Regions from separate parts of the Bacillus sp. WC2503 genome, predicted to be linked through region 1. Evidence: a T-box and tRNA genes for the amino acid it is inferred to sense, from the RefSeq annotation. Region 1 holds a T-box; the other holds one or more tRNA genes.
The links. A T-box is a leader RNA that pairs with one kind of tRNA and senses whether it is charged. The one in region 1 lies ahead of ileS2 (isoleucine--tRNA ligase), so its partner is inferred to be a tRNA-Ile.
Positions count from the first base shown of each region.

Region 2: it encodes a tRNA-Ile, which carries the amino acid that the T-box ahead of ileS2 (isoleucine--tRNA ligase) is inferred to sense. The anticodon was not compared.

Region 1 covers NZ_JBQYMD010000001.1:3,157,143-3,173,712, reverse strand. Annotated here, with positions in the region: gene spoIIGA (sigma-E processing peptidase SpoIIGA) at 129-1,046, shown strand; gene sigE (RNA polymerase sporulation sigma factor SigE) at 1,066-1,785, shown strand; gene sigG (RNA polymerase sporulation sigma factor SigG) at 1,943-2,722, shown strand; gene ACUN26_RS16085 (YlmC/YmxH family sporulation protein) at 2,894-3,178, shown strand; gene pgeF (peptidoglycan editing factor PgeF) at 3,297-4,115, shown strand; gene ACUN26_RS16075 (YggS family pyridoxal phosphate-dependent enzyme) at 4,112-4,786, shown strand; gene ACUN26_RS16070 (cell division protein SepF) at 4,806-5,276, shown strand; gene ACUN26_RS16065 (YggT family protein) at 5,283-5,546, shown strand; gene ACUN26_RS16060 (YlmH family RNA-binding protein) at 5,562-6,329, shown strand; gene divIVA (septum site-determining protein DivIVA) at 6,419-6,925, shown strand; T-box leader at 6,977-7,201, shown strand; gene ileS2 (isoleucine--tRNA ligase) at 7,273-10,038, shown strand; gene ACUN26_RS16045 (hypothetical protein) at 10,195-10,524, shown strand; gene lspA (lipoprotein signal peptidase LspA) at 10,649-11,107, shown strand; gene ACUN26_RS16035 (RluA family pseudouridine synthase) at 11,112-12,020, shown strand; gene pyrR (bifunctional pyrimidine operon transcriptional regulator/uracil phosphoribosyltransferase) at 12,225-12,767, shown strand; gene uraA (uracil permease) at 12,914-14,197, shown strand; gene pyrB (aspartate carbamoyltransferase) at 14,346-15,260, shown strand; gene pyrC (dihydroorotase) at 15,244-16,530, shown strand; gene ACUN26_RS16010 (carbamoyl phosphate synthase small subunit) at 16,527-16,570, shown strand, end outside.
Region 2 covers NZ_JBQYMD010000001.1:3,507,402-3,523,971, forward strand. Annotated here, with positions in the region: gene ACUN26_RS17975 (sugar phosphate nucleotidyltransferase) at 1-693, opposite strand, end outside; gene phoU (phosphate signaling complex protein PhoU) at 1,064-1,720, opposite strand; gene pstB (phosphate ABC transporter ATP-binding protein) at 1,892-2,707, opposite strand; gene pstA (phosphate ABC transporter permease PstA) at 2,736-3,602, opposite strand; gene pstC (phosphate ABC transporter permease subunit PstC) at 3,604-4,554, opposite strand; gene ACUN26_RS18000 (PstS family phosphate ABC transporter substrate-binding protein) at 4,582-5,499, opposite strand; gene ACUN26_RS18005 (peptidoglycan D,D-transpeptidase FtsI family protein) at 5,838-7,976, opposite strand; gene ACUN26_RS18010 (MFS transporter) at 8,086-9,363, opposite strand; gene sodA (superoxide dismutase [Mn]) at 9,481-10,092, opposite strand; tRNA gene ACUN26_RS18020 (tRNA-Ile) at 10,317-10,390, opposite strand; gene ACUN26_RS18025 (DUF1189 domain-containing protein) at 10,633-11,391, shown strand; gene ACUN26_RS18030 (hypothetical protein) at 11,465-11,818, shown strand; gene ispG (flavodoxin-dependent (E)-4-hydroxy-3-methylbut-2-enyl-diphosphate synthase) at 11,983-13,086, shown strand; gene ACUN26_RS18040 (Fur family transcriptional regulator) at 13,167-13,580, opposite strand; gene ACUN26_RS18045 (metal ABC transporter permease) at 13,594-14,427, opposite strand; gene ACUN26_RS18050 (metal ABC transporter ATP-binding protein) at 14,427-15,197, opposite strand; gene ACUN26_RS18055 (YitT family protein) at 15,378-16,256, opposite strand; gene ACUN26_RS18060 (DUF2624 domain-containing protein) at 16,406-16,570, shown strand, end outside.

The DNA of each region.
Region 1 (16,570 bases):
TTTTATTTTTTACCGACAGATTATGTCTAGAAATCACAAAATAACAAAAAAACACCTCCGCAAATTGACACACTTTCCCATTGGATATGCATTATACTAGTCTCAACTTAAAAAAAGAGGTGAATTGTTTGGTTGTTTACGCCGACGTTGTTTGGTTGTTAAACGCCTGCATTGATTTTCTTTTACTTTTATTAACAGCTACCGTGTTAAAAAAGAAGATCAAAAGATGGAGGCTTGTGTTAGGGGCATTTATAGGTTCCACCATTGTTATTTTTGCCTTTACTCCTTTTGCTTCTATGATGACACATCCGATTATGAAACTACTGTACTCGTTACTTATTGTGTATACAGCCTTTGGGTTTACAACGTTTAGAAATTATACACAAACTGTTTTTACTTTTTACTTTGTCACTTTTATGGTTGGTGGAGGATTAATGGGAACTCATTTCTTTTTGCAAACGAATGAGATGGTAAATGGATTGGTTCAATCTCAATCGATTTCTTACGGTGATCCAATTAGTTGGTTGTTTGTTATTTTAGGTTTTCCAGTAATTTATTATTTTTCTAAAAAGCGTATTGAAAGCGTAGAAATCACGAAAATACACTATGACCAAATCGTGAAAGTGAAAATTCAATTAGCTGAAGAAGAATTGGAACTAGCAGGTTTAATTGACAGTGGGAATCAACTTTACGACCCGTTAACAAAAACACCCGTAATGATTATGCATATTTCATCATTAGAACATTGTTTGCCATCTTGGTTAACAGAACAAATTTATTCCAAAACAGAAATTCCTCAAATACCAGAAAAAGATTCTGGATGGGCGACAAAATTACGCTTAATTCCTTTCCGAGCAGTAGGAGTAGAGAGTCAATTTTTGTGGGCAATTAAGCCTGATAGTGTGCAAGTTGATCATGAAGGTAGTTCAATCGTTGTAAACAAAGTATTGATTGGGTTAAATACACAACAACTGTCTACCAATGGAGAGTATCAATGCATTGTACATCCAAAAATGTTGATTTCGCAAAAAATGGTAATTGCTTAATTATGAGAGGCGGGATAATATGATGAAATTAAAATTTTATTTAGTATACCTTTGGTATAAAGTATTGCTGAAACTAGGAATTAAGACCGATGAAATTTATTATATTGGTGGAAGTGAAGCGTTGCCACCGCCGTTAACGAAAGAAGAAGAAGAAGTTCTTTTGAATAAATTGCCAAAAGGCGATCAAGCTGCAAGGTCATTACTTATTGAACGCAACTTACGGCTAGTTGTATATATAGCAAGGAAATTTGAAAATACAGGGATAAATATTGAAGATTTAATCAGTATAGGAACAATTGGCCTTATTAAAGCGGTAAATACATTTAATCCAGAAAAGAAAATAAAATTAGCAACATATGCATCTCGTTGTATAGAAAATGAGATTTTAATGCATTTGCGCCGAAATAATAAAAATCGTTCGGAAGTGTCTTTTGATGAACCGCTTAACATTGATTGGGATGGGAATGAACTGTTGTTATCAGATGTATTAGGTACAGATGATGATATTATTACAAAAGATTTAGAGGCTACTGTAGATCGTCATCTTCTAATGAAAGCATTGCACCAATTAAATGATCGGGAAAAACAAATTATGGAGCTTCGATTTGGGCTTGCTGGAGAAGAGGAAAAGACGCAAAAAGATGTGGCGGATATGCTTGGGATTTCACAGTCATACATTTCACGTTTAGAAAAAAGAATCATAAAAAGGTTACGAAAAGAATTTAATAAAATGGTGTAAAGAATAAGACCAGCCTTTATGTAGGCTGGTCTTATTCTGTTTAGTTGTAGAAGAAGGGGGAATTAAAATGAAAAATGAAGAGAAAACCACATGCATAAAATCCCCTTCAAAGGAAATACTTTACACTGTACAGCAACTCCCGATAGGAGGGAACACTTTGACGAGAAACAAAGTAGAAATTTGCGGTGTTGATACAGCAAAACTTCCAGTACTAAAAAATGAAGAAATGCGTAAATTATTTCGTGAAATGCAAAGTGGAGAGATAAGCGCAAGAGAGAAATTAGTGAATGGAAACTTACGTCTTGTATTGAGCGTCATCCAAAGATTTAATAACAGAGGAGAATATGTTGACGATTTATTTCAAGTTGGTTGCATCGGACTTATGAAATCCATTGATAACTTTGATTTAGGCCAAAATGTAAAATTTTCAACGTATGCTGTGCCGATGATTATTGGAGAAATACGCAGATATTTGCGTGACAACAATCCGATTCGCGTATCTCGCTCGTTACGAGATATTGCGTATAAAGCGTTGCAAGTAAGAGAAAAATTGATCGCAGAAAATTCAAAAGAACCAACAGCAATGGATATTGCAAAAGTGCTAGAAGTGACTCACGAAGAGATTGTATTTGCTTTAGATGCGATTCAAGATCCAGTGTCATTATTTGAGCCGATTTATAACGATGGGGGAGATCCTATCTTTGTTATGGATCAATTAAGTGATGAAAAACAAAAGGACGAGCAGTGGGTTGAAGAGTTAGCGCTGAAAGAAGGCATGAAGCGTTTAAATGATCGTGAAAAGATGATTATTCGAAAACGGTTCTTTCAAGGAAAAACACAAATGGAAGTTGCAGAAGAAATCGGGATTTCTCAAGCTCAAGTATCACGCTTAGAGAAATCGGCTATTAAACAAATGAATAAAACGATTCAAGGATAAGGTCTCACCATTTATGGTGAGGCCTTTTTATATGTACTATTATAGTTTGCGTTCATAGCAATGAGGTCGTGTTCATATAATGAAAATAATATGAACCTTAGTAGCGGTTACTTCCTGTTAATATGAAATACAGTAGTCTGTGTACTTCCAATTCGCCATATAAGGGAGAGGATGAGAGTGATACGGATTTCAGAGTTACAGATGAAGGATGTTATAAATATTTCAGATGGGAAAAGGCTTGGAAATATTGGAGATATTGAGATTGATATCGATACAGGGAAGATTTGCTCTATTATTATTTCCAAACAGGCACGTATGCTTGGGATTTTTGGGAAAGACGTAGAAATTATAGTTCCTTGGGAGGAAGTTATGAAAATCGGGGAAGATGTCATACTTGTAAGAGTAAATCCTGTTAATTCTGTAACAGAATCAATACAAACAACGACAATTTCATAAAGAATATTACAAATTCCTCTTTTTTTTCTGTTGGTATTATGAAAAAATAAAAGTATGGTAAAATAGACAGGAAGTACCATGCTTTTTTCTGTTATTTTAATTAAAAAGGAGCCGCTTTATGAGAGAACCATTTAAATATGTGGACGGTATACTGTATTTACAAGCGTGGAAAGAACTTGGAAACATTACTGCTGGATTTACGACAAAAGATGGTGGGATAAGTACGGGCTCCTTTCATGCGATGAATTTAGGATTACATGTGAATGATATCGTGGAGAACGTTCATGAAAACAGACGCATTTTAGCAAATAAGTTACAAAAACCATTGGAAAACTGGATTTGCTCTGAACAAGTTCATGATCACCAGGTTGAAAAAGTAGGACAACAAGAAAAAGGAAGTGGCGTCTATTCATATGAGGATGGCATTTCAAAAACAGATGGCATTTATACGACTAATAACGATGTTCTTTTAACGTCTTGTTACGCGGATTGTGTCCCACTCTATTTTTATGCACCATCACATGGTATGATAGGACTTGCGCATGCTGGGTGGAAAGGGACTGTAAAAGAGATTGCAAATGAAATGATTCAAAAATGGAGTGCAGAAGGGATTTCAAGTGATGAAATTCATGTTGCAATTGGACCGGCAATCGGATCTTGTTGTTATGTTGTTGATGATAGAGTGTTAACAGCGGCACAGCAAGTAGTAAACGGTTCTGTCCCATATAAAAAAATTTCTGATGGACAGTACGCAATTAATTTAAAAGAAATTAATCGTGTATTATGTGTACAAGCAGGCATAAAAGAAGAGCATATTGTAATGTCATCTCTTTGTACAAGCTGTGAAGAACAACTATTTTTCTCTCATCGTCGTGATCAAGGGAAGACAGGGAGAATGTTGAGTTTCATAGGTTTTAAGGAGGAAGAAAACAAGTGACAGTACAAGAAAATTTAATAATTGTAAACGAAGCTATTAAAGAATCTTGCACACGAGCTGGACGTTCGTTGCAAGATATTAAACTTGTTGCAGTTACAAAAACTGTAGGGATTGAAAAAACAAACGAAGTAATGGAAGCTGGAATTATCGATTTAGGTGAAAATAGAAATGAAGGTTTCTTACAGAAATACGAGCATTTTGGCTCAAAAGTTAATTGGCACTTTATTGGCTCATTACAAACGAGAAAAGTAAAAGAAATCATTAATGAAATTGATTATTTACATTCGTTAGATCGTCTTTCTCTGGCGAAAGAAATTCAGAAACGTGCTGATAAGAAAGTGAAATGCTTTATTCAAGTGAAAACCTCATCTGAAGAATCAAAGCAAGGATTGGCAATAGAAGAAACAGTTTCTTTTATTCAAAGTTTGCAAGAATTGGATAAGATTGAAGTGGTTGGACTAATGACGATGGCGCCATTTACAGAAGAAGAGGAAGAAGTTCGTCGCTGCTTTAAGGACTTGCGCAAGCTACAAATAGAGGTGCAGGAGCTAAATCTATTACATGCGCCATGTAAAGAATTATCAATGGGAATGTCCAATGATTACACGATTGCAATTGAAGAAGGTGCTACATATATTCGTTTGGGAACGATTTTAGTAGGAAAAGCGTAAAAGGAAGGAGAATCTTATTATGAGTTGGTCAAAAGTAAAATACTTCTTTTTTGATACACCAGAAGAAAAAGAAGCAGCTCAATATAGCTATGAAAAGGAGCAAACGGATATGAAGAAGCAGCAAGATCCGCCGGAACAACAAGATGTTACGTTTCCGAAAGCACAACCGAAACAAAATGTTGTGAGCATTGAAACGGCAAAGCAATCTTCAAAAGTTGTTTTATTAGAACCACGCACGTATTCGGAAGCGCAAGGTATTGCGGACCATTTGAAAGGTAGACGAGCTGTTGTAATTAATTTGCAAAGAATGTCTACTGATCAAGCAGTACGTATCGTTGACTTTTTAAGTGGTACTGTATACGCTATAGGCGGGGACATTCAAAAAATAGGACCGAAAACATTTATGTGTACACCTGAAAATGTAGATATTGTTGGTGCAATTTCAGAATTATTCGGCGAAGAAGAAGAAACAAATATAAAGAGGTGGTAATACGCCATGACAACCGTTTTAAATGTTTTACTTACTGCTATCGAGATTTACTCGTGGGCACTTATCATTTACATCCTCCTATCATGGTTTCCTGGTGCAAAGGAATCAACTTTTGGAGATTTTCTTGCACGTATTTGTGAACCGTATTTAGAACCATTTCGCAGATTTATTCCGCCGTTTGGTATGATTGATATCTCTCCACTCGTTGCGATTTTTGCGTTAAAACTTGCTAAAAGTGGTTTGTTCAGTTTGTTCAGCTATTTCTTGTAATAAGAGGCTAAATACATGAGCATTTACGAACATTTCAGACCTGATGAAGAGGTCTTTGTAGATAAAGTGCTAGAGTGGAAGCGAGCAGCAGAGTACCATCAAGTGAAACTAACAGATTTCCTTGATCCAAGACAGCAACAAATTGTTTCTATGGTAATTGGACAAGGAGATGTTGCTGTGCAATTTGATGGTGCAACGCCTTACGCAGAGCGTAGAAGAGCACTTATTTATCCAGACTATCTAGAATTAAATGAAGAAGAATTTCAAGTAGAAGTATTAGAAATTGACTATCCTTCCAAGTTTTATACGCTAGAACATAGGCAAATATTAGGTACATTTATGTCACTTGGTTTAACGAGAGAAAAATGTGGTGATATTTTGCTTCAAGAAAATCGTGCCCAAATTGTAGTTGCGAAAGAAATCGTATCTTACATTGAGATGAACTTACAAGCAATAGGGAAAGTAAAAGTCTCCTTATCAGCAGTACAAGGAGAACAAATTCTACAGACTCATGAAACGTGGGGAGAGAAATCTGGAACGGTTTCTTCACTTCGCTTAGATGTTATGTTGGCTGAAATGTTACATATATCCAGACAGAAAGTGCAACCTTTCATAAAAAATGGTTTAGTAAAAGTCAATTGGAAAACAGTAGAGCAAACTTCTTATGAATGTTATCCAGGAGATGTGTTTTCGGTGAGAGGATATGGGCGAAGTAAATTGTTTTCTGTAGAAGGTAGAACAAAACGCGACAAATGGAGAATTTTGTATGGTATACTAAAATGATTGGTTTTTTAGAAGGAAATCCTCCTATTTTGTCGAAGAAAAGATATAATTGAAAGAGGAAATTTAGATAACTACTTGGAGGTGGCGTTGTGCCGTTAACACCATTAGATATTCATAACAAAGAATTTGGTCGCGGATTCCGTGGCTATGATGAAGATCAAGTAAATGAGTTTCTTGATCAAATTATCAAAGATTATGAATTAGTCATTCGTGAGAAAAAAGCTTTAGAAGAAAAAGTTGCGCAATTAGAAGGAAAGTTAGATCATTTTTCTAACATTGAAGATACGTTAAACAAATCTATCGTTGTTGCACAAGAAGCAGCGGAAGAAGTAAAACGTAATGCGCAAAAAGAAGCGAAATTAATCGTACGTGAAGCTGAAAAAAATGCAGATCGTATCATTAACGAAGCTTTAGTAAAATCAAGAAAAGTTGCTTTTGATATTGAAGAGCTAAAGAAACAAGCGAAAGTATTCCGAACTCGTTTCCGTATGTTATTAGAGACACAGCTTGAAATGCTAAACAACGATGATTGGGATAAACTAATTGAGTTAGAAGACGAAGTAGATGAGCTGTTGAAAAAAGAAGAAACAGTGTAAGCTTGACGTTTTTCTCATTATTACATATAATTTTAAACAACATATTTATTAAGAAAAACGAAGATAGGGATAAGTACCTTTTCAAACCTTATATAGCGAACTGAGGACGGTGTAAGCTCAGGATAAGGAGATTAGTGGGAATATCACCCTGGAGTTCCGCGCTGAACAAATAGAGTAAGCGTAGGCGTGTATTCGCGTTAAGAATATAAAGAGGGTTTTATACATATGTATAGAATCTACTAGGGTGGTACCGCGGGAGACTTTCTCGTCCCTTTTTGGGATGAGAAGGTCTCTTTTTTATTCCGTTTTTTAAGTATTTCTTTTATACATGTAAGGAGGAATTGAGCATGGAGTACAAAAATACATTACTGATGCCAAAAACAGAGTTCCCAATGCGTGGGAATTTACCAAAACGTGAGCCTGCAATGCAAGAAAAATGGGCTGAAATGAATATTTATGAAAAAGTACAAGAACATACAAAAGGCCGTCCTTTATTTGTGTTGCATGATGGACCTCCATATGCGAATGGTGACATTCATATGGGACATGCATTAAATAAAGTGTTAAAAGACTTTATTGTTCGCTATAAGTCAATGACTGGTTTCAGTGCACCATATGTTCCAGGTTGGGATACGCACGGTTTACCAATCGAACAAGCGTTAACGAATAAAGGTGTAAAACGTAAAGAAATGACAGTTGCTGAGTTCCGTAAGTTATGTGCAGAGTATGCATATGAACAAGTAGAACGTCAACGTGAACAATTTAAGCGCCTAGGTGTACGTGCAGATTGGGATAATCCATATATTACTTTAGAGCCAGCTTATGAAGCACAACAAATTAAAGTGTTTGGTGATATGGCGAAAAAAGGTTACATCTATAAAGGGCAAAAACCAGTTTACTGGTCTCCAACAAGTGAGTCTGCTTTAGCAGAAGCTGAAATTGAATACCAAGATAAAAAATCAGCATCTATTTATGTAGCGTTCCCTGTAAAAGACGGAAAGAACGTATTAGAAGGTGATGAGAAATTTATCATTTGGACAACAACTCCTTGGACATTACCTGCGAACTTAGGTATTTCTGTTCATCCAGAGCTTGAATATAGCATTGTAAAAGTAAATGACGAGAAATATATTATCGCTTCTGAATTATTTGAGACAGTTGCAAAAACGTTAGAGTGGGAAAAAGCTGAAGTTGTGAAAACGGTAAAAGGTAGCGAACTTGAGTATACAGTTGCAAAACACCCATTCTACGAGCGTGATTCATTAGTTATGCTAGGAGATCACGTAACAACAGATGCAGGTACAGGTTGTGTTCATACAGCACCAGGACATGGGGAAGATGACTTCGTTGTTGGTAAAAAGTATGGATTAGAAGTACTTTGCCCAGTTGATGATAAAGGTGTATTAACAAATGAAGCACCTGGATTTGAAGGCTTATTCTATGATAAAGCTAACAAGCCAATTACAGAAAAATTAGAAGAAGTAGGCGCGTTACTGAAACTAACATTCATTACGCATTCATACCCACATGATTGGAGAACGAAAAAACCAATTATTTTCCGTGCGACAGCACAGTGGTTTGCATCTATTGAAGCATTCCGTAAAGAGTTATTAGAAGCTGTTGCGGAAACGAAATGGGTACCAGCATGGGGCGAAACTCGTCTTCATAACATGGTTCGTGACCGTGGTGACTGGTGTATTTCTCGTCAGCGTGCATGGGGTGTGCCAATTCCTGTATTCTATGCTGAGAATGGTGATCCAATTATTACAGATGAAACAATTAACCATGTAGCAGATTTATTCCGTGAACACGGTTCTAACGTATGGTTTGAGCGTGAAGCGAAAGATTTATTACCAGAAGGATTTACACATCCAGGTAGCCCAAATGGTGAATTCCGTAAAGAAACAGATATCATGGATGTATGGTTCGACTCAGGTTCATCTCACCAAGCGGTATTAGAAGAGCGCGATGACTTACAACGTCCAGCTGATTTATATTTAGAAGGATCTGACCAATATCGTGGTTGGTTTAACTCTTCATTATCAACAGCAGTTGCTGTAACAGGTAAAGCTCCATATAAAGGCGTACTAAGCCATGGTTTCGTACTAGATGGTGAAGGACGTAAAATGAGTAAGTCGATTGGAAACATCGTCGTACCGAAGAAAATTATGGATCAATTAGGCGGAGATATTTTACGTTTATGGGTATCATCTGTTGACTATCAATCTGACGTACGTATTTCAGATGATATTTTAAAACAAGTAGCAGAAGTGTATCGTAAAATCCGTAACACATTCCGTTTCTTATTAGGCAACTTAGATGACTTTAAGCCAAGTGAAAACACAGTAGCGGTAGCTGAACTTCGTGAAGTAGATCGTTACATGTTAGTGAAGTTAAATGACTTAATTACAAAAGTAAAAGAAGCATATGAAACATATGACTTTGCTGCTGTATATCATGCTATTCACAACTTCTGTACAATTGATCTAAGTTCATTCTACTTAGACTTTGCAAAAGACATTTTATACATTGAAGGTGCAAATCACGCGGATCGTCGTGCAATTCAAACTGTATTATATGACGTTCTTGTTGCATTAACGAAACTTGTAACACCAATCTTACCTCATACAGCTGATGAAGTATGGCCATATGTTCCAGGTGTAACAGAAGAAAGCGTACAGTTAACTAACATGCCGGAAGCTACAGAAGTAGAGGGTTCGGAAGCGTTAAAAGCGAAATGGGATGCATTTATGACATTACGTGATGACGTATTAAAAGCGTTAGAAGTAGCTCGTAATGAGAAAGTAATTGGTAAGTCATTAAATGCGAGCATTACTCTTTATCCAACTGCAGAAATGAAAGTAATGTTAGAGTCTATTAGCGAAGACTTGAAGCAATTATTCATCGTTTCTGAATATAAACTTGGTGGTATGATGGAAGAAGCTCCAGCAGATGCGCCTAAGTATGAGCATACAGCGGTTGTCGTTTCTCAAGCAACTGGTGAAACATGCGAACGTTGTTGGGTAGTTTCAGAAACAATTGGTAAAGATGCTGAACATGAAACATTATGTGAGCGTTGTGCATCAGTTGTTAAAGAAAACTATGTAAAATAATAAAAAAACTGACTGCTATTGATGCAGTCAGTTTTTTTATTGATGGTATATCGAAATAACTTTCAGGCTCTTTCCTGTGAAGGAAAAATGTGTGTGAGGTAAGCAAATAAATTTCGGACACACTAACTGTACATTACAGCTAGGAGGAATGTACACGTGAATGAAATTTACATGGAAATAAAAGAAGAATTGCAATTGATGAGAAAAGAGTTGCAAGAGAGACTAGCTAAAGAAGTAATGCACAAATATGATGCTGAGTTCAGCCAAGAGCTTGGATATGAAATTAAGGAAGAGATAAAGAAAAAATTGCTATTACATGATATAAAAGAGGACTTAAAGGATGTAGAACGCGCATTATTTAAAATGGAAATAGATATGTACGGTATTTGTGAAGAGACGGGGAGAGTAATTTCGACAAAGCAAATGAAAACAATGCCGACTGCCCGTACGATTCATGAATTTTTCTATGAAAAGGTAAATGTATGAATACGCACAACGATATTATATTACCTTTTTTTAATTTATTTTATTCTTCTATAAAGGTTCATTGTGAAAAGGTAGCAGCTATGCTAAAATTTTGAGGTACACTGTCTTTGTGGGGGAAATGAAAATGATATATTATGTAATAGCGTTATTTGTCATTGCCATCGATCAAATATCGAAGTGGCTAATTGTAAAGAACATGGAATTGGGTATGAGCATTCCGATAATCGATAATGTATTATACATAACATCACATCGAAATAGAGGAGCTGCCTGGGGGATTTTAGAAAATAAAATGTGGTTTTTCTACATTATTACGGTTGTCTTTGTAGTATTTATCGTAATGTATATGAAAAAATATGCACAAACAGACAAGCTTCTAGGAATTTCATTAGGTCTAATTTTAGGTGGAGCAATTGGTAACTTTATTGATCGTGTATTTAGACAAGAAGTAGTGGATTTTATTCACGTGTATATTTTCTCGTACAACTATCCAGTATTCAATGTAGCTGATTCAGCGTTATGTATTGGTGTTGTATTAATTATTATTCAAACATTATTAGAAGGCAAGAAAACGAAGGAGTAATTGAATGAGTGAAGTAGTACAGGTAACAGTTGCAGAAGAACAAAAAAGTGAGCGAATCGATAAATTCGTTGCAGAAATTAACAGTGAATGGTCACGTTCACAAGTACAGCAATGGATTAAAGATGATGTTGTAACAGTGAATGGGAAATCGGTAAAAGTAAATTATAAAGTTAAAGAAAATGATGAAATTACAGTAACGATTCCTGATCCGGAAGAGTTAGATATTCAAGCGGAAGATATGAACTTAGAAATTTATTATGAAGATGCAGATGTACTTGTTGTAAATAAGCCACGTGGTATGGTTGTACATCCAGCACCAGGTCATACAAGTGGCACACTTGTGAATGGTCTTATGCATCATTGTACAGATTTATCAGGCATTAACGGTGTAATGCGTCCTGGTATCGTGCATCGTATTGATAAAGATACATCTGGCCTATTAATGGTTGCTAAAAATGATATGGCACACGAATCACTTGTAAATCAACTTGTAGCAAAAACAGTAACAAGACGTTACAAAGCGATTGTACACGGTGTTATTCCGCATGATAAGGGAACGATTGATGCTCCGATTGCTCGTGATAAGAAAGAACGTCAAAGTATGACAGTTGATGAAAATGGTAAGCATGCTGTTACGCATTTCCAAGTGTTAGAGCGTTTCAAAGATTTCACACTTGTAGAATGTCGCTTAGAAACAGGACGTACACACCAAATTCGTGTTCATATGAAATATATTGGCTATCCACTTGCAGGAGATCCAAAGTATGGACCAAAGAAAACATTAGACATGAATGGACAGGCACTTCATGCAGGTATTTTAGGATTTGACCACCCTCGTACTGGTGAATATATTCAGTTTGAGGCACCGATTCCAGAAGTGTTTGAAGAGACTTTAAATATTTTACGGAAATAGTATTGACAAATCATGAGAAAACTGAGATACTGACAACAGTTAAATAATGATCCTTTAACACAGCCCCGTGAGGTTGAGAAGGTAACGGTTTGAAATACTTAGGGTATGTTGTACCCTTTTTTCAAAAGTCCTCTCGCACACGCTGAGAGGACTTTTTTTATACCATTACTCTCACGCAAGAAAAATAGCTTGGAGGTGTAGAGCATGCAGGAAAAAGCTGTCGTTTTAGATGACCAAATGATTCGCCGCGCTTTAACACGAATTAGTCATGAAATTGTGGAACGAAATAAAGGTGTGGATAATTGTGTTCTTGTCGGAATTAAAACACGTGGAATTTTTATTGCACAACGTTTGGCAGAACGAATTGGTCAGATTGAAGGAAAAGAGATGGAAGTAGGAGAGTTAGATATAACTTTATATCGTGATGACTTAACACTTCAATCAAAGAATAAAGAACCACTAGTAAAAGGTTCAGATATTCCAGTAGATATTACGAAGAAAAAAGTAATCCTTGTAGATGATGTATTGTATACAGGAAGAACAGTTCGAGCTGCGATGGATGCTCTTATGGATTTAGGAAGACCATCACAAATTCAATTAGCTGTCCTTGTAGATAGAGGACATCGTGAATTACCAATTCGCGCTGATTATGTAGGAAAGAACATTCCAACATCAAGTGAAGAGCGTATCGAAGTTGATTTGCAAGAGACAGATCAACAAGATCGAGTAAGTATATACGATAAGTAAAGCCCTTTTAAATGTAGTCCTGTGAGGCTGCCAAAGGGTCTTGGCTTTCATATGTCGAATTTGGCATACGAAAGTATAGGACTCTTTGTGCACAGGCACAAAGAGTTTTTTTATTGCAAAGATTTAAACTGAAGGAGGATGTAACAATGGAACAAAAGCCAGTGTTAGACGTTAATGAAGTACCGAAACCGGGAAAATGGTTATTTTTAAGTATACAACATTTGTTCGCGATGTTTGGATCAACAGTGCTTGTTCCATTTTTAACAGGATTGAATCCGTCAGTAGCGTTAATATCAAGTGGATTAGGAACGCTAGCGTTTCTTCTTATAACGAAAGGTCAAGTACCTGCGTATTTAGGATCATCATTCGCCTTTATCGCACCGATTATTGCAGCAAAAACAGCAGGTGGCCCCGGAGCAGCGATGCTTGGTGGCTTACTTGCAGGAATGGTGTACATCTTAATTTCAATCGGAATTAAGAAATCTGGATCAGCGTGGATTATGAAATTACTGCCGCCAATCGTAGTTGGTCCGGTAGTAATGGTAATCGGTTTAGCTTTAGCACATACAGCAGTGAACATGGCGATGAACGGTGCGGATGGTAAGTATAGCATTACACACTTTTCAGTAGCACTAGTAACATTAGCAATTACAATCATTTGCTCCATATTTGGAAGAGGATTTTTCAGCATCATACCGGTGTTACTTGGAATCATCGGCGGATATATCTTCGCTTACTTCCAAGGGCTAGTAGATTTAAAACCGGTAGCTGAGGCGAAATGGTTTGTCGTACCTGATTTCACAGTACCGTTTGTAACATACACACCAGAGTTTTCGTGGAAGATTGTACTCTTAATGGTGCCAGTAGCACTAGTAACAATTTCAGAACATATCGGACATCAAATTGTACTTGGAAATGTTATTAAAAGAGATTTAATTGAAAAACCAGGTTTACACCGTTCAATCTTTGGGGATGGGGTAGCAACATTAATCGCATCACTAATCGGTGGACCACCGAATACAACATACGGTGAAAACATCGGTGTGCTAGCAATTACGAGAGCGTATAGTGTATACTTATTCATCGGTTCAGCAGTATTCGCAATCATGTTTGGATTTATCGGGAAGATTTCAGCACTGATCCACTCGATTCCAACACCAGTTATGGGTGGTGTATCAATCTTACTATTCGGTGTAATCGCATCAAGTGGTTTACGCATGATGGTAGATGATAGAACAGATTTAAGTGACAAACGAAACTTAATGATTGCATCAGTTATACTAGTAATTGGTATTGGCGGAGCGGTACTTCACGTAGGAGAATCGTTCCAAGTAGAAGGAATGGCACTAGCAGCAATTGTAGGTGTACTGTTAAATCTACTACTACCAGAAACGAAACAAATAAAACAATCTAAGCAGATTGCTTCATAAAAACAACCTTTTAATTCAGTCCTGTGAGACAGAAAAGGGTGGCTTCTTCCTTGCACCCTAGTCTCACATGACTAGGGTATTTTTATGCAAATGTTGTTATAAATATCCATAAATGCTATCATAAAAATTAGAAAGACGAGGGATGACGATGAGCCATTTGTTAACGATGAGTGAATTATCGGAACTAGAAATTTCAGAAATCCTAAAAGACGCAGAAGATTTCGCGAATGGGAAAGAGAGTAAAACAACAGAGCAAACTTTTGTTGCGAACTTGTTCTTTGAGAATAGTACGAGAACGAGATTTAGCTTCGAAGTTGCTGAGAAGAGATTAGGACTTGACGTATTAAACTTTTCAGCAGATTCATCTAGCGTACAAAAAGGAGAAACGTTATACGACACGATAAAAACACTGGAATCAATCGGAACAAAAGCGGTAGTCATCCGCCACGAGCAAGATCGTTACTTCGATGAGCTAAAAGATCAAGTAAACATTCCAATCTTAAATGCTGGAGATGGATGCGGAAATCATCCAACGCAATGTCTGCTCGACCTTCTAACAATTAAACAAGAGTTTGGAAGTTTTGAAGGTTTAAAGATTGCAATTGTTGGAGATATTCGCCATAGCCGAGTAGCACGATCCAATGCTGAAACATTAACGAAGCTTGGGGCAACGATTTATTTTGCAAGCCCAGAAGAGTGGAAAGATGAAAAAAACACATTTGGAACGTACAAAAACTTAGATGAGCTAGTTCCAGAAGTTGATGTAATGATGTTACTTCGTGTACAGCATGAGCGTCATGATCATTATGAAACAGACATTATGAAAGAGTATCATGAAAAACACGGATTAACGCTTGAAAGAGAAAAACGTATGAAAGAAGGAAGCATTATTATGCATCCAGCTCCTTTCAACCGGGATGTGGAAATTGCAAGTGAACTTGTTGAGTGTGAGCGTTCACGCATATTTAAACAAATGGAAAATGGAGTTTACGTAAGAATGGCTGTACTAAAACGCGCCTTACCAAATGTATTAGGAGGAATGAAACATGAATTATTTGTTTAAAAATGGTCGTTATATGAATGAAGAAGGAATAATCGTAGCAACAGATCTTCTCGTACAAGACGGTAAAATTGCGAAAGTAGCAGAAAATATTACGGCAGATAATGCTGAAGTAATCGATGTGAACGGAAAGTTAATCGCACCTGGATTAGTAGATGTACATGTACATCTTCGTGAGCCAGGTGGTGAACATAAAGAAACAATTGCAACAGGCACACTAGCAGCGGCAAAAGGTGGATTCACTACAATTTGCGCAATGCCAAATACACGTCCAGTACCAGATTGCAGGGAACATATGGAAGACTTACAAAAACGTATTAAAGAAAAAGCACACGTAAATGTATTACCATATGGAGCAATTACAGTACGTCAAGCAGGTTCTGAAATGACAGATTTCGAAACGTTAAAAGAGCTTGGAGCATTCGCTTTCACTGATGATGGAGTAGGCGTACAAGATGCGAGCATGATGCTAGCTGCTATGAAGCGTGCAGCGAAGTTGAATATGGCAGTAGTTGCACACTGTGAAGAAAATACACTTATTAATAAAGGTTGTGTACATGAAGGGAAGTTTTCTGAGAAACACGGATTAAACGGTATCCCATCAGTATGTGAATCTGTACATATTGCAAGGGATATACTGCTTGCTGAGGCGGCAGATTGTCACTATCACGTATGTCACGTAAGTACGAAAGGGTCTGTACGTGTAATCCGTGATGCAAAACGTGCTGGAATTAAAGTAACAGCAGAAGTAACACCGCATCACTTAGTGTTATGTGAAGATGATATCCCATCAGCTGATCCTAACTTTAAAATGAACCCACCGCTTCGTGGAAAAGAAGACCACGCAGCGTTAATTGAAGGGCTATTAGATGGAACGATCGATATGATCGCAACTGACCATGCACCGCATACAGCGGAAGAGAAAGCACAAGGAATTGAAAGAGCACCATTCGGAATTACTGGTTTTGAAACAGCATTCCCACTTCTATACACAAACCTTGTGAAAAAAGGAATTATTACATTAGAACAGTTAATTCAATTCTTAACAGAAAAACCAGCTGATACATTCGGTTTAGAAGCAGGTCGCCTGAAAGAAGGTAGAGTAGCTGATATTACAATCATTGATTTAGAACAAGAAGAAGAGATTGATCCAAAAACTTTCTTATCAAAAGGAAAAAATACACCATTCGCAGGTTGGAAATGCCAAGGATGGCCGGTAATGACAATCGTTGGCGGTAAGATCGCATGGCAAAAGGAGAGTGCATTAGTATGAAAAGACAACTTATCTTAGAAGATGGAACAGTATTAATTGG
Region 2 (16,570 bases), 350 kb from region 1:
TAACAAATCAAATTGTGCTTGTCGATATTGATCAAATGTACCGATATCTAACCAATAACCTTCTGACAAATATGCAAATAACGCGTTCTTATTTGCTAATAATGGAAACACATCTTGACTGAAATCAAAAAATTCTCGGGGTGGTATGTAAGAAAAGATTTCTGGCTCCATAATATAAATCCCTGTATTCACAATATTGGAGATTACCTCATTCCAGCTTGGTTTTTCTATATATCGTGTAACCTCTTGCTCTTTGTTCATTACAACCAAACCGAATGAGAGTGGGTTTTCTACTTCCTTTACAAACATAGTTACCATTCTTTTCTTTTGTTCATGAAACGCAATTCCTTCTGATAATCGAAAATCAGTTAATGCATCTCCACTTATAACAACAAATGTTTCATCTAAAAAGTTTTCCGCTTGTTTAATACTTCCTGCCGTTCCAAGTGGAGGGGAGTCTTCAAAATAGTACAAGTTAACTCCCCATTTACTACCATCGCCAAAATATTGCTTAATGGCCGCACTCATATATTGAACTGTAATTGCAATTTCACGAATACCATGCTGACGTAACAATTCAATATTGTATTCCAAAACTGGTTTTTCTAATAATGGCAACATCGGCTTTGGAGTATTACATGTTAATGGTCTAAGGCGTCTTCCTTTTCCTCCAGCTAAAATAACCCCCTTCATATACTTCAGCCTCCACTTATATAATGTTCAATAAATCCATACACCATATGTATATTCTCTATCCCACATGAACTAGCAATATAAGCTTGATTGTTTCAACAAATCATTGTGCTATGGAAAATCTCTGCTTATAATCTTCTTCCATATAAAATGAAACTTTAATAAGAAGGGCTATTTTTATCACCCTCAAACAACAAAGAAAGCGCTTACTATTAACTTAGTAAAAAAGCACTGAATAAAAACCAATAATACTAATTTTCCCATTATATTATGATACATCTTATCATCATAAACTAAAGGAAACAATGAGCTTTTTTTGTCATGTTTTGACTAAAAAAAGCAGGTGATTTCTCATCACCTACTTTCCTTCCTATTCATTCAATAAATAATGCTTTCCTTTTACTAAATAAAATACATTCTCAGCAATATTTGTAACATGATCTGCTACACGCTCAATATATCTTGCAACAAAGGATAATTGTGTAATTTGTGTAATAGCCTCTGGTTGTTCAGGGATCGAGGATATAAATTCACGAATTGCCTTCCCATATATTTCATCAACTGAATCATCCATCTCAGCAATTTGTTTAGCAAAAGTTAAATTTTCTTGTTCGTATGCTTCCAATGCTAAATTTAGCATCTTATGAGCAATCGCAAACATTTCATCAAGATTTTGCAAACTAACTGTTACTTCTTTTTCTCCAAGACGAATTGTGGATTTCGCAATATTAACAGCATGGTCTGCAATACGCTCTAAATCTGTCGCTGTTTTAATTGAAATAAAAATTCTTCTTAAATCACTTGCTACAGGCTGTTGCTTCGTAATAAGCATAAGAGCAAGATCGTTTATTTCCTCTTCTAAATTATCCATGCGGTAATCACCATCAATGACCTCTAACGCTTTCTCTACATCTCTTGTATGCAGACCTTCCATAGCAATTAATAAAGCTTCCTTTGCTAATTCACCAAGCTCAATTACCTTTTGCTGTAACGTTTTTAAATCACACTGAAACTGTTCTCTTACCATCGTTTCTTCCCCCTCAATATTATGTGCCATTTTATATAAATCTCCTATCTAACCTCTTATACTCGCCATAAGCAGTAAGATAGGAGAAGTTTTAATTCTCTATTAAAATGAGGTAAAAATAAGAAATGCCCTCTGTTAAGAGGGCATTTTCTCTTAGCCTTGCTAGCGATATCAACCGAATCGTCCTGTGATATAGTCTTCTGTACGCTTATCTGAAGGGGTTGTGAATAATTTATTTGTATCTGTATACTCCACAACTTCCCCACTTAAGAAGAAAGCTGTTTTATCTGAAATACGCGCTGCTTGTTGCATGTTATGCGTTACAATTACAATACTAAAGTCTTTCTTTAACTCTTGAATTAATTCTTCTACTTTTAACGTCGAAATTGGATCTAACGCCGATGTTGGTTCATCCATTAAAATAACGTCTGGTTCAATCGCTAAGCAACGTGCAATACATAAGCGTTGTTGCTGTCCACCAGATAAACCGTATGCGTTATCATGCAAACGATCTTTTAATTCATCCCAAATTGCTGCCCCGCGTAAACTTTTTTCAACAATTTCGTCCAACGTTTTTTTATCACGAACACCGTGGATTTTCGGTCCATATGCTACATTTTCATAAATAGATTTTGGAAATGGATTTGGCTTTTGGAACACCATTCCTACATGTGTGCGTAATTCTTCAACTGGATACGATTTATCAAATATATTACGTTCTCTATATTCAATCACGCCTGTAGTTCGAACGATCGGTACTAACTCTACCATACGATTTAATGTTTTTAAGTACGTTGATTTACCGCAACCACTTGGTCCAATAATTGCTGTAACTTCATTCTCATGAATACTTAAGTTAATATCCTTTAAAGCATGGTCTTCTCCATACCATAAATTTAGGTTTTTCGTATCAAATACTACTTTTTTTGGAGCAGTCTGGATTTTCTCTTCGTTTTTCACCTGTACATTTACTACTGTTGCTACCATTTGAATTCCCCTTTCATCCACTTCCAACTTATTTTCGATTCCGTAACCATAAGACAAATATATTGATAAAGAGTAACAGACCTAGCAAAACAATCATCCCAGCTGCTGCTACATACTGAAATTCTTCTTGTGGTCTACTCATCCAATTAAAAATTTGAATTGGTAAAACTGTAAATCTATCAAACATACTAAATGGAACATAATTTGCAAACGCTAATGCTCCGATTACTAACAACGGTGCCGCTTCTCCAATTGCTCTTGATACCGCTAACGTACAACCCGTTATAATTCCTGGGAAAGCTACCGGCAATACAATTTGATACATCGTTTGCCACTTCGTAGCACCTAATCCGTAAGAAGCCTCTAATAATGAACTTGGTACAGATCGTATCGCTTCTTGACTAGCTACAACAACTGTCGGTAAGACGAGCAAACTCATCGTCAGCGCCGCTGCAACAATACTCTCGCCTAAATGAAGAGCATATACAAAAATAGTTAAGCCAAGTAATCCAAATACAACGGAAGGTACTCCTGCTAACGTTTGATTATTAATTTCTATTACCTTTTTAAATATAGATTCCTTCGCATATTGCTCTAAATAAAGGGCAGTCCCGACTCCAAATATAAACGAGACCGGTATAACAATACTCATAAATAATATTGTCCCCGACAAAGCTGCAGCAATCCCGGCTTCTTTCGGATTACGTGAAGCGAAGTTTGTAAAGAAATCTATTGAAAGATAGCTTAACCCTTTTTCAAAAATTTGAAAAAGCAAAATAAGCAAAATTACGATTGAAAACAAAATTGCTATATAAAATAACAATTTGTAAATTCGATCTTTAAAAAAACGTGATGCCATATTTTCTTGTATTTTTTTATGATTCAACATTCGCATATTATGTCACCCTCCTAAAACGGCGCACAATATACTGCGAAATGATGTTCATTATAAAAGTAAACAAGAATAACGTTGCGCCTACGGCATACATACTGTAATAAGCAATCGTTCCATGCGGAGCATCGCCTAAACTCACTTGCACAATATAGGCTGTTAACGTTTGAATAGAGTGCGTCGGATCCAGCGATACATTCGGTGTGGATCCCGCTGCAATTACAACTATCATTGTTTCACCGATTGCCCTAGAAGCCGCTAATATAATCGCTGCCATAATTCCTGTAAAAGCTGCGGGAAACACTACTTGTTTTACCATCTCAAACCGAGTCGCACCGAGCGCTAACGAGGCTTCTTTCGTTCCTTTCGCCACAGCTCTCATCGAGTCTTCAGATAAAGATGCAACTGTAGGTATCATCATAAATCCAATCACGATTCCTGGACTAATTGCATTAAAAAACTGTAAATTCGGTATCATTCGTTGTAAAAGTGGCGTGACAACTGTTAATGCAAAAAAACCATATACAATTGTCGGGATACCTGCTAATAGTTCTAACATCGGCTTTAATATTTTTCGCGCACCGTTTGAAGCGTATTCGCTCAAAAATACAGCACACGCTAAACCGATAGGAATTGCTACAAACATGGCGATTGCTGTTACAAGGACTGTTCCACATATAAGTGGTAATATACCGAATTTAGGATCTTCAAAAAACGGTAACCATTCTTTCTCCGTCAAAAAGGAGTATAATGATATTTTTTGAAAAAACATCATTGTTTCATTTGCCAACGTAAAAATAATTCCAATTGTCGTCACAATAGACACACTAGCAATTATTTTTAATAATAATGGAACTATTTGATTGATTCGTTGCATTTTTTTTCTTTGTTTTGTATTTCTTTCAATCAAATGTTGTACAGAAAATGTAATTTGACTTTTGTCATTATGAGCCAAAGATGAAAACCCCTTTCCACCCTGACATTACCTTTTGATTTCTGTTAACATTCGCAGCTGTTCATTATATTTTTCTTTTCGTAATTTTACATATCCAACCTCTTCAGCGAGGTTACCAACATGTTTGATCATAAACTCAACATAATTTGCTACATTTATTTTTTGTCGGATAGATGCATCATTCACATAAGTAAATAACGATCTAGATAACGGCTTATAATCACCTGATTGAATAGTCTCTTTCGTCGGAAATACACCGTTCACTTTTATCGCTTTCACCCTATCTCGATTGGCCATATAATAAGCATATCCTACAAAAGCAATGGCATTTTTATCATGCATTACTCCTTGCATAATAACTTGATCATCTTCAGACAAAGAGACTTTTTTTACAATGCGACGATTTTGTAAGATGACATTTTGAAAATAATCATAAGTACCAGAGTCTACACCTGGTGCATAAAACTTCACTTGTGCACGTGGCCATGTTGAATGAACTTGCGACCATCGCTTCTCTCTTCCATCTTCACTCCATAAGAGACGTAACTCGTCTACTGTCATATTGTCTACCCAAGTATTGTGACGATTTACAACAATCGTAAGACCATCATAAGCAACCTCAAAGGGTGTAAACTGAATGGAGTTATTCTTCATTTCATTTTCTTCCACTTGTTTCATTACTCTCGAAGCATTATTTATATCCACTTCTCCTTTACTGAAACGATTAAATCCTCCTCCAGTTCCAGAAACACTAATAGAAATTTTCACGTTTGGATGCTCCTTTGTATATTCCTCCGCTACTGCTTCTATAATAGGAAAAACCGTTGAGGATCCATCAACTCTCACTTCTCCCATTTCGTTCACAGCAAATGCAGTAGATATGCCAAAACAAAGGAACCATGTCGATAATATAAAAACTTTAATCGATGCACTCATCCATTTCACGTGTTCTTCCTCCTAGAAGTAACCGGAAATAACAGGATTACAGATATAAGAATACTGCTAAACTATTAATTCGGTTTTAATTGTTTGTAAAAGTTTTGTAAAGTTCCACAGGAATCAACATAAGATAAAACTTTAATCAGTAGCCGCTATTCATTTCCACCGATAATTAATTAGTCCATAAGACAGTTATCCCCCTATACACAATATAAAATTATCATTTGTGAGACCGCGTGCTTTTTCCAATATTTTATACTTGTCCACATTTATTACACGATATGCATAAACCATAAAAAAAAGCACACTATCTTTTCAGATAGTGTGCTTTTTTTACAACTTTTTTATTCCTCATCTTGATCTTCTTTTTCATTTTTATTATCTTTTGCATCTTTTGGAGCTTCACCATTTATTTCTTGGTTTTTCAAATCAAAGTAAGCATCCATAATTTCACGACTAATATATCCATTAATACCAGTCTTATCATCATGTACCCACGGAACAACAACAGAAAATGCTACTTCAGGGTCTTCAAGTGGCGCATAACCTACTAATGTTAAGTTATAAACTTGAACACGCTCACCTTTTGCATTTCTACCAATCTCTTTATCTCCGCCATACACAGTTTGGGCTGTACCGGTTTTCCCTGCAGCTTTATATTTTGCACCTGTAAAGTATTTTGTAGCTGTACCACCCGAATCGTTAAATACTTGTCTGAATCCTTCTTGAACACGTTTAATTTGTGATTCAGGCATATCAATACGATTTAGCACTTTCGGTTCCATCGAATGAACAACTTTTCCAACTTCCTCCGGTTTCACTGCCGGTTGACGAATCTCTTTCACAACTTGCGGCTGCATACGATATCCACCATTGGCAATTGTTGAAATATACTGAGCTAATTGAAGTGGTGTATACGTATCATATTGACCGATTGCATAATCAAGTAAAAACCCTGGGATATTGTCTGTTCTACCCATCTGACCAGCAGATTCATTCGGTAAATCAATTCCTGTTTTTACACCTAATCCAAACTGCCCGAAATAGTAACGCATCGTATCAAATGATTTTTGTTTTATATCTAACGTACCACCTCTCACATATGGAACATTAGCAATATTCATCGCTGTTTTAAACATATATACGTTAGAAGACATTTTTAACGCTGTAAGATCATTAATATATCCCATTGTTTTCCAAGATGATTTCGTCGGTGTACCTTTTAATTTGATTGGTTCATCTAACTGTACCGATCCTGGTTGAATTGCACCTGTTTGATACCCTGTCAGAATCGTTGCACCTTTTACTGTTGAACCTACAGGATACGAGCTTGTCATCGTACCTAAAGCGAAATCTTTCACATCAGTTTTTCCTTCATCATTCGTAACAAGCTGTTTTCCAGCCATAGATAACACTTCACCGTTTTTCGGATTCGTCATAACAACGAAAGCACGATCTAAAAGAGGTTCCGCTCCTTTAAATCTCATTAAGTTTTTCGCAAGAATATCTTCCACACGCTTTTGTAATTCCATATCAATTGTTAAGTTCAGGTCATTACCGCTTTGTCCTTGCGATACATTAATCGTTTCCAAAATATTACCATTTTTATCTGTAATATTTTTCACTTCTGCTTTCGTACCGTGCAGGCTATCTTCATATTGCTGTTCAAGATAACTTTTCCCTACTCGGTCATTTCGATTATAATCACGAACCAGATAGTAATCTAGTCTTTCTCTCGGTAAACCTTCATCCGCCGTCGACACCCCACCAAGAACACTTCGGAATAAATCATCATACGTATATTTTCGATCCCAATCAACATTCGTATCTACACCTGGTAATGTTGCTAGGCTCTCGCTAATAATCGCATATTCTTTTTCTGTAGCATCTTTTTTAATAACTTGAGGTGTCATTGCATATCCGCCGTCCATCTTACTTTTAATCGCTAGTATTTCTAAATCTTTTGCGGATAATTGATTAATCTCTTCTTCTGTTACACGACTTCGTTGACGCTCGTCTAATTCTTTATCGTCAATTTTGTTATCTTTCAATTCTTGACGATCTTTACTCGTAATTTTTGTTTTCGCTTCCTCTTTATGCATCGCAATCCAATAATCTTTTTTATCTCGATCTGTTAATTTATCTGTCGGTACTTCAATCAACTCTGCTAATTTTTTCGCTGTTTCTAAGCGATCTTCTGCAGTTGATCCTTTCATTTTTGTAAATGTAATAGTACGAACAGCTGTATTATCTACTACAGGTCGCCCATAGCGGTCAAAGATTTTCCCGCGCGGTACAGGATTACTTATCGTTGAATTCTCTTTCTTCTCTACTTCATTCTTATATTCCTCACCACGAACAATTTGTACATATCCGAGCCTTACAATAACCGCGGAGAACATTAAAAATACGCAAAAAAACAGCACGTTTAATCGAAAAGGAACGTGAGTTTTTTTCTTTTGTTGTTTCTGCTTCTTGCTCATACAAACCCCCTCTACCAACAGCTATGTAATGTGAAAGGGACACCTTCATACAGGTGTCCTCACTGCTGTCTTACATCTTTTTCTATTTTAGCATAAAACAAACGATAAGTTAACCTTCTGGTTCAGTTTGATTCTGAGTAGTTTCTTGCGCTACAACGCTGGTTTTCCCCACATTTCCCTCATCATATTTGACATTTTTAATTGCAAAATAAATAAGAAAATGTCCAGCACCTAAAATACATAGTAAGAAAGGTAAACTTTTTTCAGGCGGAAAGAATAACACAGCACATAAAAAACTTAAAACCGAACAAATCCTTCCAGCATTTAACCATAATTCCCGGACAACTACATACTCTACACGCCACTCTCTCGCATTTTTCGCTCTACCAATTACGTCATATGTCATTGACCCGTACGGAACGAGTAAAATAGGGTATGCGATCGCGATACATGCTGCATAAATAAGTAATTTTGTGTATGTAACATTGAATATAACTAAAAATACGACCGCATATAAAATAATGCCTCCAAGCAAAATCGCTTTTTTTCGCCACTCTTTCTTCAACATACGAGCAACTAAGTAGTAACATACAAATGATACAGCGGAGTTGACTAAGCTATATTTCCCTAATGCGAGCTCACTATCGGTTGCTAAGTACACATATACTGAAATAACAAAAATAAATGTTCCCTCTCTCAACCCTTGGAAAAAATGAGCACGTGTAATTCTCCCCCAATTTTTATCAATCCGTCGCTCCTTCAATACTTTTGTAATTTCATAACGCCCTTCACATTCTCTCTTAGATAAAAAAAAGCTTAAAACGACAGCAATTGCAAATAGCACTAATGAAAGAAAGAATATGACAGTATAACCACTCCATTTTGCCATACGTGAAATTGTGTATCCTGCCGCTATCGGTCCAATCATTCCAGAGAAGGATGTAAGAAGTCCAAGAAACCCATTAAAGAAATCTCTTGTTTCTGGTTCTGTAATCTCAAATGTCAATAAGTTAAACGCGAGCCAATAAAAACCATATCCGACTCCTAAAAGAGCCCCCATTAATAAAATATAGTGAGAAGCGCTTTTTCCCGCTACTAAAACAACGATAAAAAAAATTGCTAACGTGCCTACGCCTATTCGTAACAAGATTGAGCGGTCAATACGTTTCGCTAATTTCCCACCTATAAGAAATGTGAGAGGCTGCAATACAACGCTGGCCAAATTATACAAGCCAAGATTCACATAATTTTGTGTTTGTTTCCATAAATAAATATTAACAAACGTATTCGATAAAGAAATTGCGAGCGTGTATAAACCTCCAATAAGGAGCAATAACACTAAATCCCGATTCACTTCAACGTCACCAATTATATGTTTCCACTTCATACACAACTCTCCTTTACTTCATGTTCTAGTCTTCCAAAGACAAGCCCAATTATGTAAAAGGAAAGCATAGAAAAAAGCTAGGAGCATTCTCCTAGCTTTTTTCTATAATTATTATAATTATTTTGCTTCTTGGTAACGTTTTTCAGCAGCGTTCCAATCTACAACGTTCCAGAATGCACCGATGTAGTCTGGACGACGGTTTTGGTAATTTAAGTAGTAAGCATGCTCCCAAACATCTAAACCGATAACTGGAGTTTTACCTTCAGTTAGAGGAGAATCTTGGTTTGGCGTGCTTGTTACTTCTAACTCACCATTGTTTACTACTAACCAAGCCCAACCAGAACCGAAGCGAGTTGCGCCAGCTTTTGCGAATTCTTCTTTGAATGCATCGAAGCTACCGAATTTCGCTTCAATCGCAGTTGCAAGTTCGCCTACTGGTTGTCCCCCGCCGTTTGGAGAAAGAATTGTCCAGAAGAATGTATGGTTAGCATGTCCACCACCATTGTTACGTACTGCTGTACGGATTGCTTCTGGTACTTCGTTTAAGTTTGCAACTAATTCTTCAACGCTTTTGTCAGCTAGTTCTGCATGACCTTCTAAAGCAGCGTTTAAGTTTGTAATGTACGTGTTGTGATGTTTTGTATGATGGATGTTCATTGTTTCTTTGTCAAAGTGAGGCTCTAAAGCATCATACGCATAAGGTAAGTTTGGTAATTCGTGTTTTGCCATTGTTATATTCCTCCCAGTTTATGTATTGCCACCATATGTGTGACATACAACTTCATTCTACCCTAATTGCCATAGGGTGCAAACAAATAAATCACATTGTCTTGCTATCATTAAAGTAGCAAAATTCCCACTTCTTTTCAATTAAAATGCTCATATATTCCGTAAAAAAAGCTTCCTTCTACAAGGAAGCTTCCTGCTGACATAATAAACATGCGAAATGGGTATGGACCCTGTAGGACTCGAACCTACGACCGGACGGTTATGAGCCGTCTGCTCTAACCAGCTGAGCTAAGGGTCCATAATTATGTATGTAATAACATATTAAACAACTGAATTCCTATCGGATATATCCTTTAAGAAATGTAAGATAAATTTACCATATAAAAAAGAAAAGTGTCAATTGTATTTTTCTCATTTAAAAGAAGAAAATTATTAAAAAGAAATTTAGTTATCTCCACTATATGTAAATATAATATATCTTGAGATTCTCTAGATTCCTACGTTACAATGACTTTATACATACATAAAGGAAGTGAATCTATGTCCATTTTTAAACAGCTAGCAAAAAGCGTATATTCGCCTAAAGATATTGCGCTTTTCCGTTTTCAAAAAATCGGTAAAACCATTTTGTATATTATGCTTCTTTGCCTAATCACTACTATTCCAAGAACTTTCTTGTACGGTAGCGTTATTCAAGACGGTGTTAATATGGTAAATAAAGTAATCGAAAAAGATTTACCTGATTTTAAAATTGAAAATGGCGAACTAACAGCAGATATTGATCAACCTATCGAAAAAGAAGATGGAAATGCCCTTTTCGTATTTGATCCAAATTCAACAAACTTAGAAAAATATCAAAATAAAACGGGTTTATTTGTTTTAAAAGATAAAGTAGTCTCCATGGGAAATGGTCAAACACAAACGTATTCCTATAACGACTTATTAGGTGCATCTCTTGAGAAAAAAGATTTACAAGACTTTATTTCTCTATTCGATAGTATCTATCCAATTTTATTATTTGTTATCGGATTTTTAGTGTACCTATTCCAATTATTCATTACTTTTGTAGGCGTGACTTTACTTGCGTTCATCGGTTCTGCTATGAGCGGACAACGTAAATTATCCTACAAACAAGTTTGGACATTAACTGCTTACAGTTACACAATTCCAACAATCTTCTTTATGATTATGGATTTATTTAAAATCGTCGTACCTGGTTCAACATTCATTTATATCGCAGTTGTTTTAATTGTTCTATACTTAACACTTAAAGAAGTTCCACAACCGAAAGAAAAATAAGAACGATAAAAAATGCCTAAATAGGCATTTTTTTTTTGGACAAGCATATATTCCTAGCAAAGGAGTGAAGAATATGAAGAGATTAGGTATATTCTTATTCGTGCTTGTTCTCGGTTATATATTTTATTACGATATAAAAATCGGTACTTTACCGATGTTAAGTTCATACAAAAAAACAACAGCTGCTCAAACTATAAAAAAAGAAGAAACAACTACAAAACAAAGCAAAAAGGAAGAAACAGATGTTACTTATAAAGCAATTGAAGTAAAAACTGGTGAGACCGTTCTTTCGATTACAGAACAAATTAATAAGAAAAAAATCCCTTCTATTGAAAAGGTAATTGATGACTTTAAACAATTAAATAAAAGTACATCTGCTACAAAAATTCAAATTGGAAAGACTTATAAATTCCCGTTATATCAATAAGCGATCACTTAATCCTTGTCAATTACATAAAGGCGCTGATACAATAGTAAAAGTGAAACCGAGCACTTCGGTTTCTATAGCCCTATATCACGTATACTATCATTGATATGAGGGACTAAATAAGAAACTTCTTTTATAAGGAGAGCGATCTATTCGTGAATGAAATGACTCATCGTACAAAAACACGTCCAGTTAAAGTCGGTAATTTAACAATTGGCGGTAATAATGAATTAATTATACAAAGTATGACAACAACAAAAACACATGATGTTGAAGCAACAGTTGCTGAAATTAAACGTTTAGAAGAAGCTGGTTGTCAGGTTGTTCGTGTTGCCGTTCCAGATGAACGCGCAGCAAATGCTATTGCTAATATTAAAAAACAAATCAACATTCCACTTGTTGCTGATATTCATTTTGATTATCGCCTTGCTTTAAAAGCAATTGAAGGTGGCATTGATAAAGTACGTATCAATCCAGGTAACATTGGTCGTCGCCATAAAGTAGAAGCTGTTGTAAATGCAGCAAAAGAGCGTGGCATTCCAATCCGTATCGGTGTAAACGCTGGTTCATTAGAGCGTCACATTTTAGAAAAGTACGGATACCCAACTGCAGATGGCATGGTTGAGAGCGCACTACATCACATTAAAATTTTAGAGGACTTAGATTTCCACGATATTATCGTATCTATGAAAGCCTCTGATGTTAACTTAGCAATTGAAGCATATGAAAAAGCTGCTCGCGCTTTTGATTATCCATTACATTTAGGTATTACAGAATCTGGCACATTGTTTGCTGGAACTGTAAAAAGTGCCGCTGGTCTTGGAGCAATTTTAAGTAAAGGCATCGGAAACACACTTCGTATTTCATTAAGTGCTGATCCAGTTGAAGAAGTAAAAGTTGCACGTGAACTATTAAAGTCATTCGGTCTTGCATCTAATGCAGCAACACTTATCTCTTGTCCAACTTGCGGTCGTATTGAAATTGATTTAATTAGCATCGCTAACGAAGTGGAAGAATATATTTCTACACTGCAAGTACCAATTAAAGTTGCAGTACTTGGTTGCGCTGTAAACGGCCCTGGTGAAGCTCGTGAAGCTGATATCGGTATTGCCGGTGCACGTGGAGAAGGATTATTATTCCGTAAAGGGCAAGTTGTTCGTAAAGTACCAGAAGAAACAATGGTAGAAGAACTGAAAAAAGAAATCGATGTAATTGCTGCTGAAATGGCTGCTGAAAGAGATAAAGAAAAAGAAACACAAGAACAATAAAAAGAAGGTTGCCCACAATATTTGTGAGCAACCTTCTTTTTTATGCAAAAAAGCTCGTCAGTTATATAACCGACGAGTTTTTATTTTGCACACTTTGGACAACGGCCGTATATTTCAAATTTATGCCCTGTTACTTCATAACCGTTAAAATCTTTATTCATAAAATCCATTGGACAGGAAGTAATCTCTTTCGTTCCCCCGCAATCTAAACAAATAAAATGATGATGATGTTCCATAATGGAACATGTAAAACGAAAATGTTTTTCACCATTTAATTCTGTTTGTTCTAAAACGCCGATTTCAGCAAAAACCGTTAAGTTACGATAAATCGTATCAAAACTAAGACCTGGATAATCATCCTTCATATGCTCTAAAACATCTTTTGCTGTTAAATAACGATTGTGAGCTGCAAATAATCTGAGCATCTCTTCCCTTTTCCCAGTATGTTTGTATCCTTTTTCTTTCATTAGGCGTAAAGCTTCTGTTAGATTCATACCTATCCCTACTTTATGCAGTTTTTTTCTTCTTCCATAAAATCGCACCGATTAAAATAAGAACTGCTATCATAACAATTGTACCACCTGGTGCTAGATCAAGTTGATACGAAGCAAACATTCCACCAATTACTGCAATTTCACCAAATAAAATGGAAAAGAAAATTGTTTGTTTAAATCCTTTAGCAATACGAATACTTGCTGCAACTGGTAACGTCATTAATGAGGATACGAGAAGAACACCTACTACACGCATTGATACTGCAATGACAAGAGCAACTAATATAATGAAGATAAAGTGAATCCATTTTGCCCTTAAACCAGTTGATACTGCGTATTCCTCATCAAATGATAATAAAAACAGCTCTTTATATAATAAAATAATTGTCGCAATAACAACAATTGCTACAATCCCAATAATAATTAAATCCGTACTCGTTACAGCACTTACACTACCAAATAAATAACTAAATAAGTCTGTGTTAAATCCATTTGCAAGTGAAATGAAAATAACTCCAATTCCCATTCCTGCTGAAAGAATAATCGGAATTGCTAATTCTTGATAATGCTTATATACAGTTCGTAACTTTTCAATTAGTAACGCTCCCCCAATCGAGAAAATCATCCCCATATATAGGGGATTTAAAAAGCCACCTGTAAAAATTGTTTTTTCAAGTAGTAAACTTGCTGCAATACCTGATAACGTCACGTGACTTAATGCATCTGCAATAAGAGATAAACGACGAATAACAACAAACACACCGATAAGCGGTGCAACAAGTCCAATTAAAATACCTGCATATAAAGAATTACGTAAAAAGTCATATTGTAAAAAATCTTGTATCATTATATCCTCCCGTGATGCTCATGCTCGTGTTTTAAACGATGGACATGATGTCCATATAAGACGGACATTTCTGCATCTTCTAACTCTCGGAACTCCTTTACATTCCCATGAAAATGTAAATGTTGGTTTAGACATGCAACATGTGTTACTTTCTCGGTAACAGCCCCCATATCATGAGTAACAAGAATTAATGTAATCCCAAGCCTTTTGTTTAAATCCTCTAATATCTCATAAAAACTTTCCACATTTTTCACATCAATCCCAACAGTAGGCTCGTCCAAAATAAGTAATTCAGGATCACTAACGAGCGCACGAGCAATAAATACACGTTGTTGTTGTCCACCAGAAAGCTCTCCAATATTGCGACCTTGAAATTCACTCATCCCTACATCAGCAATCGCCTTTTCTACCTTCGCCTTGTCGTCTTTCGTGAAAAAGCGAAAAAGACCTTTTTTCGAAACGAGCCCCATTGACACAACTTCAAAAACAGTTGCTGGAAAACCAGAGTTGAAACTATTTGCCTTTTGGGATACATAGCCAAGTTTGTTCCATTCTTTAAACTTCTTGCTATCAACACCAAACAAGCGAATACTCCCTTGTTTAGGCTTTAAAACGCCTAATAAACATTTTAGTAAAGTGGATTTCCCAGAACCATTTGGCCCAACTAAACCTAAAAAAGCTCCCTTCGGAACTTGCAAATTAATATTTTCTAACACATTTCGATCTTCATATCGAAACGTTAATCCTTCTATTTCCAATATATTATTCATAGCATCTCACCTATTTTAATTCAGAATGATTCCGATTTATATCTATTTGAATTATAGTACAGCTTATTATAGTTGTAAACCAATCTGCCTAAATTATATCTATTTTTTCAAGAAACCTTACTATTATAACAAAAAGCAGAGAAAAATTCTCTGCTTTCGAAAAATATTCCAAGTAACTTTTTAGTGGATAGCTGATTTAAACTTACCACCATTTGTTTCTTGTGTACTCATAATCGTAACAAATGCATTTTCATCAATTTCATGCACAATTGATTTTAACTTCGTCACTTCCAAACGCGTTACAACTGCATAAATAACTTCTTTTTCTTTATCCGTGTAACCACCTTTGGCTACAAGCTTTGTAGTTCCACGACCGAGACGATGCAAAATGGCATTTGATACTTCCTCATACTGATCTGATACAATTAAAACTGCTTTCGTTTCATCTAAACCTTGAATTACCGTATCAATTGTTTTGAATGCAATATAGTACGTCATAACAGAATACATAGCTTGTTCGACACCAAATACAAATGCTGCCCATGCAAAAACAAATAAGTTCACAAACATTACGAATTCACCAACAGAAAACGGTAATTTCTTCGTTAATAAAATCCCCATAATTTCTGTTCCGTCCATTGATCCGCCATGACGAATAACAAGTCCTACACCAAGCCCCAAAATAAGGCCACCAAAAACTGTTGCTAAAATGGGCTCAGTTGTAAATGGTGGAACAGCATGTAATGTCGATTCAATAAATGCTAAAGCTACAATCCCAAATGCTGAGGATAACATAAATGTTTTTCCGATTTGCTTATACCCAGAGTACATAAACGGAATGTTGAGGATAACAACTAAAGTAGAAAAACTTAACCACCAAATATTAGGAGTAAGATAATCTAATATAAGAGAAATACCAATAATTCCACCATCAATAATTTTATTTGGCATTAAGAATAATTCAATCGCTACCGCCGCGCACGCTGCCCCAAAAATAATCATTACTAAACGATAAATGAGATGGATAACGCTTTCTTTTCGATGTTGCTTTTGTTCCATAAGTCCTCCTTATATTCTTTTTCTGTAGTTTTGTCCTTACATTATAACATACGCTTCTTTTCCTCATGAAAAAAGAAACTCTATAAGAATATGTACAAGCTACGCACTCATATATTTCGATAGAAGAACGTATGAAGGAGGATAACTCGATGAATCTCATTAAACAAATTGTGAATAAAAAATTAAATCATATTTCTACAAAAGAGTTATTGAAATATAGTAAAGAATATGAAGTTTCAATTACAACTGCACAAGCTGATCAAATTGTTTTACTTATGAAAGGAAAGAATATTAACATTTATGATAATAATGAG